3 regions of the Caulobacter segnis ATCC 21756 genome follow, and region 2 is predicted to be linked to each of the others. Evidence: riboswitches for the same ligand, from Rfam matches in the RefSeq annotation. Region 2 holds a riboswitch; each other region holds the start of a gene.
What was found. A riboswitch is a leader RNA that binds a small molecule or an ion and turns the genes downstream of it on or off. The one in region 2 is predicted to bind cobalamin.
Positions count from the first base shown of each region.

Region 1: linked by a shared signal. The riboswitch ahead of CSEG_RS09105 (DUF1852 domain-containing protein) and the one ahead of cobO (cob(I)yrinic acid a,c-diamide adenosyltransferase) in region 2 are both predicted to bind cobalamin.
Region 3: linked by a shared signal. The riboswitch ahead of CSEG_RS10010 (TonB-dependent receptor plug domain-containing protein) and the one ahead of cobO (cob(I)yrinic acid a,c-diamide adenosyltransferase) in region 2 are both predicted to bind cobalamin.

Region 1 is NC_014100.1:1,948,686-1,951,949, reverse strand. Features, by position in the region: gene CSEG_RS09110 (AraC family transcriptional regulator) at 1-967, opposite strand, end outside; cobalamin riboswitch at 1,227-1,434, shown strand; gene CSEG_RS09105 (DUF1852 domain-containing protein) at 1,543-2,529, shown strand; gene CSEG_RS09100 (methionine synthase) at 2,558-3,264, shown strand, end outside.
Region 2 is NC_014100.1:1,690,015-1,693,278, forward strand. Features, by position in the region: gene CSEG_RS07950 (substrate-binding domain-containing protein) at 1-957, opposite strand, end outside; cobalamin riboswitch at 1,132-1,315, shown strand; gene cobO (cob(I)yrinic acid a,c-diamide adenosyltransferase) at 1,346-1,984, shown strand; gene CSEG_RS07960 (DUF1636 domain-containing protein) at 1,981-2,385, shown strand; gene CSEG_RS07965 (DUF2799 domain-containing protein) at 2,389-3,042, opposite strand; gene CSEG_RS07970 (AbgT family transporter) at 3,114-3,264, opposite strand, start outside.
Region 3 is NC_014100.1:2,166,107-2,169,370, forward strand. Features, by position in the region: gene CSEG_RS10000 (MFS transporter) at 1-493, opposite strand, end outside; partial or broken gene CSEG_RS23290 (hypothetical protein) at 741-820, opposite strand; partial or broken gene CSEG_RS22535 (hypothetical protein) at 856-1,004, opposite strand; gene cobU (bifunctional adenosylcobinamide kinase/adenosylcobinamide-phosphate guanylyltransferase) at 1,275-1,793, opposite strand; cobalamin riboswitch at 1,830-2,019, shown strand; gene CSEG_RS10010 (TonB-dependent receptor plug domain-containing protein) at 2,162-3,264, shown strand, end outside.

The DNA.
Region 1 (3,264 bases), 260 kb from region 2:
ATCCAATATAGTGCGCCAAGGCTCCGACGGCGCGCTCGCGCTGCGCCGGATCGAAGCGGCCGGCGACAGCGTCGCCCGCGCGAGCAAACCGTCCGGGGGAGCAGCCCAACCGTTTGCGGAAAGCGGTGCTGAAGGCGCTGGCGGATTCGTAGCCGATCTCGTCCGCGATCCGGTCCAGGGTCTTGGCCCCGCCGATCAGGGCGTCCTTGGCCAGAGCCATGCGCCACCGCGCCAGATATTCAATCGGGCCACAGCCCAGCGCTTCGCCGAACCGCGCGGCGAAAGCCGATCGCGAAAGGCCGGCCACCTTGGCCAACCCCGCGACCGTCCAGTGCGCCCGCACGTCCGAGTGCATGGCGCTCAGGACTCGCGCCAAGGCCGGATCGCGCATGCCACGAAGCAAGCCGGTCCGCGCGTCATCTCCGGCCACGGGGCGCCAGCGCAGCGCCTCGACCAACAGGACCTCCAGCAGCCGCTGCAGGATCATGTCCTTGCCCGGATCCTCGCGGGCGCATTCCTGCACAATCAGCCCAATGAGGGTCCCAAGCCTGGCCGTCCGCCCCTCGGACGCGGGAATGTGGATCATGCGGGGCATTAGGGCGAGCAGTAGTGGGGCGTTCGCCCGCTCGATCCGGAAGGCGCCGCCCAGTGACTCGAACTGCGCTTCGCCCTCTTGGTCGCCGTGCCGCACCGGCGCATCGCTTGGATCGCGCGACGGGCCGTCGACGTCGGGATGGCTGCCCAGGACGAACGCCGGGGTCGACGGGAGCAGAAGGAAGTCGCCTTCCTCCAGAGCCATCGGTGCTTGGCCCTCGAAAGCGATCCAGCAGCGCCCCTTCAGAATGATCGTATAGCCGGGCATATCATGGGCCGCGTAACGCACGCCCCAGCGCCCCCGCCCAGTGATCGGCTTGGAGACGATCGAGCTCGGGCGAAGCAGGGTAATAATGTCGCTGAGGGGATCCATGGAGGACGACCGAAAACAGATTTGCCAAGTTGGATGATCAATCATCCACATTTGGCTGTCTAGATGTTCGGCCGCGCTCGTCGTTTTTCACTCGACACGGTCTACGCCCGTCTGTTGAGCGTTCGCGCACCCGCAGTCGTAACCGGCGGCGCAGCGTCAGGAGCAGTTTCTAAGACAGCTCCGAAAACACGGCTCCGCACGCGGCGCTTAAACACATAAAGATATCCTTATGTCCCATTGACACCGTTAGTGGATGGTCGTTTGATAGGGTTGTCGTGGTTCTCCCCATCCTCTTCGGAGGGCGTGGAGCTAAGAGGGAAGCCGGTGCGACGCCGGCGCTGCCCCCGCAACTGTAAGCGGCGAGCCGAAGGTCCATCTCGTGTCACTGACGTCCTCGGGCGTTGGGAAGGCCGGACCGGAAGCCGTGACCCGTGAGCCAGGAGACCTGCCCCGACAGATAACGTCCTCCGGCGGGGTGTCCGGTCAGGTCGCATGAGCGCCGCGACCGGACCACTCCGCGCGGGCGGTCGCGCGTCCCTGCCCGCTGTCTCGCCACAGCATCAACGGCGGAGACCATGCTCAAGAGCGAATTTGCATTCACCATCAAGAGCACTGCGCTCGATGAGGACTATCGTCCCGCCGAGAACACGCGGATCACGACCAACTTCGCCAACTTGGCCAGAGGGGAGAACCGGCAGGAAAACCTGCGCAATACCCTCAGGATGATCGACAATCGTTTCAATTCCCTGGCGCATCGGGACAATCCCAAGGGGGATCGTTACGCGGTCGAACTCAAGATCATCTCCGTCGAGATGAATGCTTCTCCCGAAGCGGGCGGCGACGCCTTCCCGCTGATCGAAATCCTTCAGACGACCATTCTCGACAAACAGACCGGCGAGCGCATCGACGGCATCGTGGGGAATAACTTCTCTTCGTACGTCCGCGATTATGACTTCAGCGTGCTTCTCCCGGAGCACATGAAGCGCCACCCGAATTCCGGCGCTCCGGAGGGCTTCGGCGACCTGCATGGAAACCTGTTCAAGCGCTTCCTGAGTTCAGACGCCTATCGGGATAATTTCAGCAAGCCGCCCGTCATCTGCCTGAGCGTGTCGAGTAGCAAGACCTACTATCGGACCGGCGCTGAGCACCCCGTGCTGGGGATTGAATATGAGAACGACGAGCGCTCTTCGACCGATCAGTATTTCGCGAAAATGGGAATGAAGGTTCGCTACTTCATGCCCAGAAACAGCATGGCTCCTCTGGCCTTCTACCATATCGGCGACCTGACCGGCGACTACACAGATCTTGAGCTGTTCAGCACGATCAGCACGATGGAGACGTTCCAGAAGATCTATCGCCCCGAGATCTATAACGCCAACTCCCCGGCGACCGAACAGTATCAGCCGAGCCTGAAGTGTCAGGACTATTCGCTGACTCGGATTGTCTACGATCGGGAAGAACGGAGCCGACTGGCCCTTGAGCAGGGCAAGTTCGCCGAGGAACGTTTCATCAAGCGGTATCGGGCCGTCCTCGAACAGTTCTCCGCCGATTTCGCCGCCTGATCAGCCAAAACGTACAGAGTCATCTATCATGAAAACCCTGTTGCCCACGTCGACCGCCGGCAGCCTGCCCAAACCCGCCTGGCTAGCCCAGCCCGAGACGCTCTGGTCGCCCTGGAAACTGCAAAATGAGGAACTGATCGAGGGCAAACAGGACGCTTTGCGTCTGTCCCTGGACGATCAGCGGCGGGCCGGCGTCGACATCGTCAGCGACGGCGAGCAGACGCGCCAGCATTTCGTCACGACGTTCATCGAGCATCTCGCCGGCGTCGACTTCGAGGCGCGCAAGACCGTCAGAATTCGCGACCGCTATGATGCGAGCGTGCCGACGGTCGTCGGCGCTGTCAGCCGCCCGAAGTCGGTCTTCGTCGAGGACGCGAAGTTCCTCCGTCGGCAGACCACCCAGCCGATCAAATGGGCCCTGCCCGGTCCGATGACGATGATCGACACCCTCTATGACGACCACTACAGGAGCCGCGAGAAGCTGGCCTGGGAGTTCGCCAAGATCCTTAACCAGGAAGCCAGGGAGCTGGAGGCCGCCGGCGTCGACATCATCCAGTTCGACGAGCCCGCGTTCAACGTCTTCTTCGACGAGGTCAACGACTGGGGCGTCGCGACCCTGGAGAAGGCGACGGAAGGGCTCAAATGCCAAACGGCCGTCCACATCTGCTACGGCTACGGCATCAAGGCCAATACGGACTGGAAGAAGACCCTGGGTTCGGAGTGGCGTCAGTATGA
Region 2 (3,264 bases):
GCCGCGGCCCTGCAGGTAGCCGCCGCGACCGGTGGCGGCGTCCGACACGAACTCGGTGACGAACTCCTTCAGGCCCGGCGTGACGCCGACCTGCGACTTCTTCACGTAGATGTAGAGCGAGCGCGACAGCGGATACTGGCCGCTGGCGATCGCCTGCGCCGTGGGCTTCACGCCGTTGATCGAAGCGCCCTTGATGCGCGAGGCGTTCTCTTCCAGGAACGAGTAGCCGAACACGCCCAGGGCGTTCGGGGTCTTCTCGATCGTGCCGACGATGGCGTTGTCGTTCTCGCCCGCGTCAACCCAGCCGCCGTCGGTGCGCATCGGCGAAACGGTGGCCTTGAACTTCTTCTCGTCGGCGGCCTTCATCTTGGCCAGGGTCGGCAGCTTGGCGGCGCCGCCCTCGATGCCCAGTTCGATCCAGGCGTCGCGGGTGCCCGAGGTCGGCGGCGGGCCGTAGGCCAGGATGCGCGCCTTGGGCAGGTTCGGGCCGACTTCGTTCCAGTTCTTATAGGGTTGCTTGACCAGCTGGCCGCCGCGCAGGGTCTGGTCGGCCAGGCCCAGATACAGCTGCTCGAGCTTGAAGTTGAAGTCCGGACCTTGCTTGTCGGTCGCCACGACGATGCCGTCGAAGCCGATCTTGATCTCGACGATGTCCTTCACGCCGGCCTTCTGGCAGGCCTGGAACTCGGACTTCTTCATCGGGCGCGAGGCGTTGGCGATGTCGGGGAACTTCTCGCCCGTGCCGCCGCAGAACATCTTGATGCCGCCGCCGGTGCCGAGGCTCTCGATCTTGGGCGACTTCTTGCCGGTCTTCTTCGAGTAGTTCTCGGCCACGCGCGTGGAGAACGGGAACACCGTCGAGGAGCCGGCGGCCCAGACGTAGTCGCGCGCCGCGTGGGCTTGGTCGGCGACGGCGAGCAGGGCGATGGTCGCGACCGCGCCAAGGAGCTTGTTCATGTCGTCAAATCCTGTGTCGTCCGGGGGGAACGGGGAGACCATGCCGGACTGATGCTCGGGCTTTTGTCACAGTTAGGCGACAGTTTTGCGACAGCGTCCGTGTGCGGACGAAGCTTGACCATTGGGGCGGCCAGGACCAACCGCCTTGACCCTCGCGGCGACGACGCCTACGCCGGACCTCGAAGGCATGGAGGCTCGCAAGGCCTCCGGGAACGCGGTGACCAATCCGCGGCTGCCCCCGCAACTGTGATCGTCCGTCGATCGTCGCGGCCTCACGCCACTGGGACTTGAAACTCCTGGGAAGGCGCCGCGACGGGAGGGCGTAAGCCAGGAGACCGGCCTTCGTCACATCAACGCGGCCGGCGGGGTGTCCGGCGAGGGACGGACGATGAACGAAGCACCGCATGACGAGGCGGCCCAAGAGGCTGAAAAGAACGCGCGCCATAACGCCAGGATGAAGGCCATCCAAGCTGCTCGCGCCAAGATGATGGCCGAGAAGAACATCGAGAAGGGCCTGCTGATCGTCCACACCGGGGCGGGCAAGGGCAAGACGACGGCGGCGCTGGGCATGGCCATCCGCGCGATCGGCCACGGCCACCGGGTCAGTATCATCCAGTTCATCAAGGGCGCGATGACCACCGGCGAGAAGGTCGTGTTCGACGCCTTCCCGGATCAGGTCGAGTTCCGGCCGATGGGCGAGGGCTTCACCTGGGACACCCAGGATCGCGCCCGCGACATCGCCGTGGCCCGGCAGGCCTGGGAGGTGATCAAGGCTCGCATCCTCGATCCCGACGACTGGGACATGGTCGTGGCCGACGAGCTCAACATCATCCTGCGCTACGACTACCTGCCGCTGGCCGAGGTGCTAGAGGTCGTGGCCGCGCGGCCCGAGGGCAAGCACGTGGTCATCACCGGCCGCAACGCGCCCGACGCGCTGATCGAGGCCGCCGACCTCGTCACCGAGATGGCCCAGGTCAAGCACCCGTTCCGCGCCGGCGTGAAGGCCCAGACGGGGATCGAGTTTTGAGCGTCCTGCGCGAAACCGACGATGGTCCGGCCGTGGTGGTCTGCGACACCTGCCGGTTCTCGGCCGAGGACCGGGAGAGCCCGGAGGGCGTCCGTGGCGGCGCGCTGCTGGCGATGGCCTTGCGCGAAGCGGCTGCGGGGTCCGGCGTGGCGATCCAAACCATGCCGTGCCTGTTCAACTGCGGCCAGCATTGCTCGGTGCATCTGCGCGCGCCGGGCAAGATCGGCTACGTCCTGGGCCGTTTCGAGCCGACGGCCGAGGCCGCGCGGGCGATCCTCGACTACGCGGTCGCCTACGCGGACAGCGACGAGGGCGTGGTGCCCTACCGCCAATGGCCCGAGGGCGTGAAGGGGCACTTCATCGTCCGCGTGCCGCCGGCGGGCAAGCTGGTGGCGGACTAGGCCTCACCACCAGCCGTAGCGCGGGGCGTAGCGGGCCTTCAGGTCGTCGACCTCGCGCTCGGCGTCGCGGATCGCGAACTCGGCGCGGCGGCCGTCCTCGATCGCCTCGCGGCGCTCGCGGCGCAGGCGCTGAAGGCGGTCGCGCAATTCGCGAGTCTGCTCGTCCGTGAGCTTGGGATTGCGCAGCTCGTCCTCGACCCCGTCGGCCTGACGGGCGCGCTTGTCCGCCCGCGCGTCCGCGCTGCTGAGGTCGGAGCGCGCGCTGGAAAGCCGGCTCTCGGCGGCGTGGATCCGTTCGCCGTCCGCGTAGCCGCCCAGGAATTCCGGCTCGACCGGCGGCGGGCAGACGCCGACGTAGGCATGGCCTTCACGCCCGACGCGGAAGCCGTTCGCCTCGGTGCAGTAGCGCGTCAGGCCCTGGTCGCGGCCTTGCGCATAGAGGCTCATGTCGGGGGTGACGCCGGACTTCTGGCAGGCCTTGGCGTGATCCTCGATCCGGCTCATCGGTCGGCCGTCGGCGCCGTCGATATAGCCGATCGCTCGCCAGTCGCCCTGAAGGCAGTCCTTTTCGCTAAGCGTGGCGCAGGCGGCGACCGTCAAAGCGGCCCCGACGGCCAAGGCTCCGACGACAACGGACCGCACGACATGAACACGCATTTCGACCTCCCCGGGCTCCGCCCTTGGGAGGCATCTGAAGCTTTGCCGTGTGAACCGATGCTGAACGGCGTTCAGGGCGCGGACGCGGCGACCGGCGGGGCGTAGACGCCCGGCGCGCCGGGGCCGACGGGCAGCCCGAGGCCAACCCAGGCCAGCACCAGGCTCATGCCCGCGATCGCGAAGCCGATCGTATAGGGCAGCATCAGGGCGACCATCGAGCCC
Region 3 (3,264 bases), 480 kb from region 2:
CGATCGGCGGCAGGCACAGCACCAGGATCATGCCGACCACATTGGCGCCCTGCCACCAGGCGAAGACGCGCGAGCGCTGCTGGTAGTCGCTGGACAGGACCGCGCCCCAGGCGGTCTGCGACAGCACCACCATCGAATAGCCGACATAGACGACGGACAGCCAGAACCACAGATACAGCGCGCCGACGCCGGGCTGGGCCATGAACAGGGCGTAGGAGCCTATGGCGATCACCGGCGAGCCGGCGGCGAGCCAGGGACGGAAGCGGCCGAAACGCGACCGCGTGTTGTCCATCAGTCCGCCCAGAACCGGATCCAGAAGCATGTCGACCAGCTTCACGATCAGGAAGGCCGCGCCCACCGTGGTCAGGGACAGGCCCAACGACGTGACGTAGTATTCGGGCAGGTAGACGACCAGCGGCAGGCCCATCGCGGCGATCGGAACCGCCGGCGAGGCGAACCTGGCCAGCGCCCATGACGATTTACGCTCCGTCATCCCGTTACTCCTCCCCACGCTTCGATCGCGCTTCGCACTCGGCCCGAGACGGCCATTTCAAACAAGTGTGCGAGCATTGTTCGCCAAGCGCCAGCCCGTTCTACCATCGACTCGCGGCGCCGCGCTTCACGCGGTGTCCCGCTGAAGGGATGGAAAGGGACGCGGAGCGCCGGACATCCGTCCGGAGTGTGAGTTTGTAGATACCGTTTCGACGAAGCCCGACGCTCCGCGCGACCGTTATCCGCCAGCGTCCCGTCAGGTGGCCCTGTTCGGGCCTTACCGGGACCTGGGCCTCCCGTTTCCGAGAGCCCCAGCGGTCGGAGAGGACGGGCTTTCAGCCAAACACGCCCTTTTACCTCCAACCACGCCGACGGCGGGCGGGCCTGACCAGCGTCAGGTCCCCGGACCGTCCGAGTATCCCCCTCGAACCTGTCCCCGCTCGATCGCCCCCCGTCGCCGCAAATGGTCGCTGGCCATGCGCCCTTTCCTCGCGACGAGGTGGGTAGAGAATACGGCAGGTTTTGGAGGGGAGGATAAGACGGCGCCAACGCTCGTCGAACGCCCATGAAAACCCTCTCTCTTCGAGAGAGGGGGGGGCCATGCGAGAACAGGGGGGGGGGAGGTTTCACCCTTTCCGGACAAGGCAGTGACGAGCAAGCTACTGAAGAGTAAGAAATTTCTCGGCCAATTTCGTAACCACTCACCCTCCCACGCCTGACGGCGCGGGCCCCTCCCTCTCTCGAAGAGAGAGGGGTCTCTACGCCCATCCCTCGACGAGCGTTCAGCCCTGGGGTTTCATCCTCAGTGGCAGCCCCGCCGCGACGAAATAGACCTCGTCCACGGTCGCCGCGAGCCGCTGGTTCAGCCGTCCGGCCTCGTCGCGGAAGCGGCGGCCCAGCGGCGTCTCGGGCACGATGCCCAGACCCACCTCGTTGCTGACCAGCCAAAGGCGAGCAGGGCAGGCGGCGACGGTCGCGACCAGCGCGGCGCACGCCGCCTCGACGTCTTGGTCGGCCAGCATCTGGTTCGAGAGCCAAAGGGTCAGGCAGTCGACGACGGCGACCGCGTCGGCGGGCAGGGCGGCGATGGCGGACGCGAGTTCGAGCGGCGCTTCGACCGTGATCCATGATTCGCCGCGATCGGCCCGGTGGCGGGCGATGCGCTCGGCCATCTCGTCATCGAACGCCTGGCCCGTCGCGATCAGGACCGGCCGCCCAGCTCCCGCCGCGGTTTCAGCGGCTTTCTGGGCGAAGCCGCTCTTTCCCGAGCGCGCGCCGCCCAGCACCAGGGTCACGGTCATGAAAGCTCCACATTGACGGTGTGCGGCGCAGCATATAGGCCTTGCGACGCGTCAGGCTCCTCGAAAGAGGATTAAAAGGGAACGAGGTTCAAGGCCTCGGCTGCCCCCGCAACTGTTAGCGGCGAGTTCTAGCGCCATACGCCACTGGGGCCCTCGGGCTCTGGGAAGGCGGCGCCAAGAGCATTGACCCGCGAGCCAGGAGACCTGCCCGGCGCGGTCGTTCATCGCTCGGCCGGGGTGCGCCGATCGAACGGGATTTCCCGAGAAACGACAGTCAAAGGACCGCGCGACGGTCCGAGCTTGCGTATGGCTTGTCGCCGTTCGCGGCCGGTTCGGCGCGCGGGTCGTTCAGTAGGGGAAGAAGAACCATGATCCGAGCGTTTCTGAGCTCCACCGCCCTCGCCACCAGCCTGATCGCGGGCGCGGCTTTCGCCGACGACCAGAAGGCCCCCGAGGCCGACGTCGCCGGCGCGACCGGCGCCAACGGCGTCGCCGAACTCGTCGTCACCGCCACCCGCACCGCCCAGCCGATCGAGAAGGTCGGCGCGTCGGTGACCGTCCTGACCCAGCCGGCGATCGAGGCCAGCCAGGCGATCTCGGTCGTCGAGCTGCTGGCCCAGACGCCGGGCGTCAGCTTCACCCGCAACGGCGGTCCGGGCACGACCACGGGCCTCAACATCCGCGGCGCCGAGACCCAGCACACCGTCGTCCTGATCGACGGCGTCAAGCTGAACGACCCATCCTCGACCCAAGGCGGCTTTAACAGCGGCAACCTGCTGGTCGGCGACATCTCGCGCATCGAGATCCTGCGCGGCGCCCAGTCGACCCTGTGGGGCAGCCAAGCCATCGGCGGCGTCGTCAACATCGTGACCGCCGAGCCGACGACTCCGTTCTCGAGCTCGATCGACGCCGAGGCCGGCGCGCGCAAGACCGGATACCTGCGGGCCGGCGTTGGCGGCGCCGGCGACAAGATCGTCTGGCGCGTGGCTGGCGGCTACTACACCACCGACGGCTTCTCGGCCTACAAGCCGGGTAAGGAGAAGGACGGCTACCAGAACCGCGGCCTTTCCGGCCGCCTGCGCATCGCCCTGGCGCAGAACGTCTCGGCCGAGGTCCGCTCGGTCTATTCGAAGGGCAAGAACGACTTCGACGGCTTCAACGTCGACAGCCCCGAGTTCGGTCGCACCGAAGAGCTGGTGATCTACACCGGCCTGAATTTCGGCCTGCTGGACGGCCGCTGGAACAACCGGATCGGCTACGCCTACACCGACACCGACCGCGAGAACATCAACCCGGCCCGCCCCGCCGTGCCGCTGACCTTCGACGCGGCCGGCAAGAACAAGCGCTGGGAATACCAGGGCGTCTTCGCGGTCACCGAGACCGTGTCGGCCACCTTCGGCGCCGAAACGGAAAAGGCGCGGATGCGCACGCGCTCGCCGTCCGTCAGCAACCCGAACCCGGCCTTCGCCAC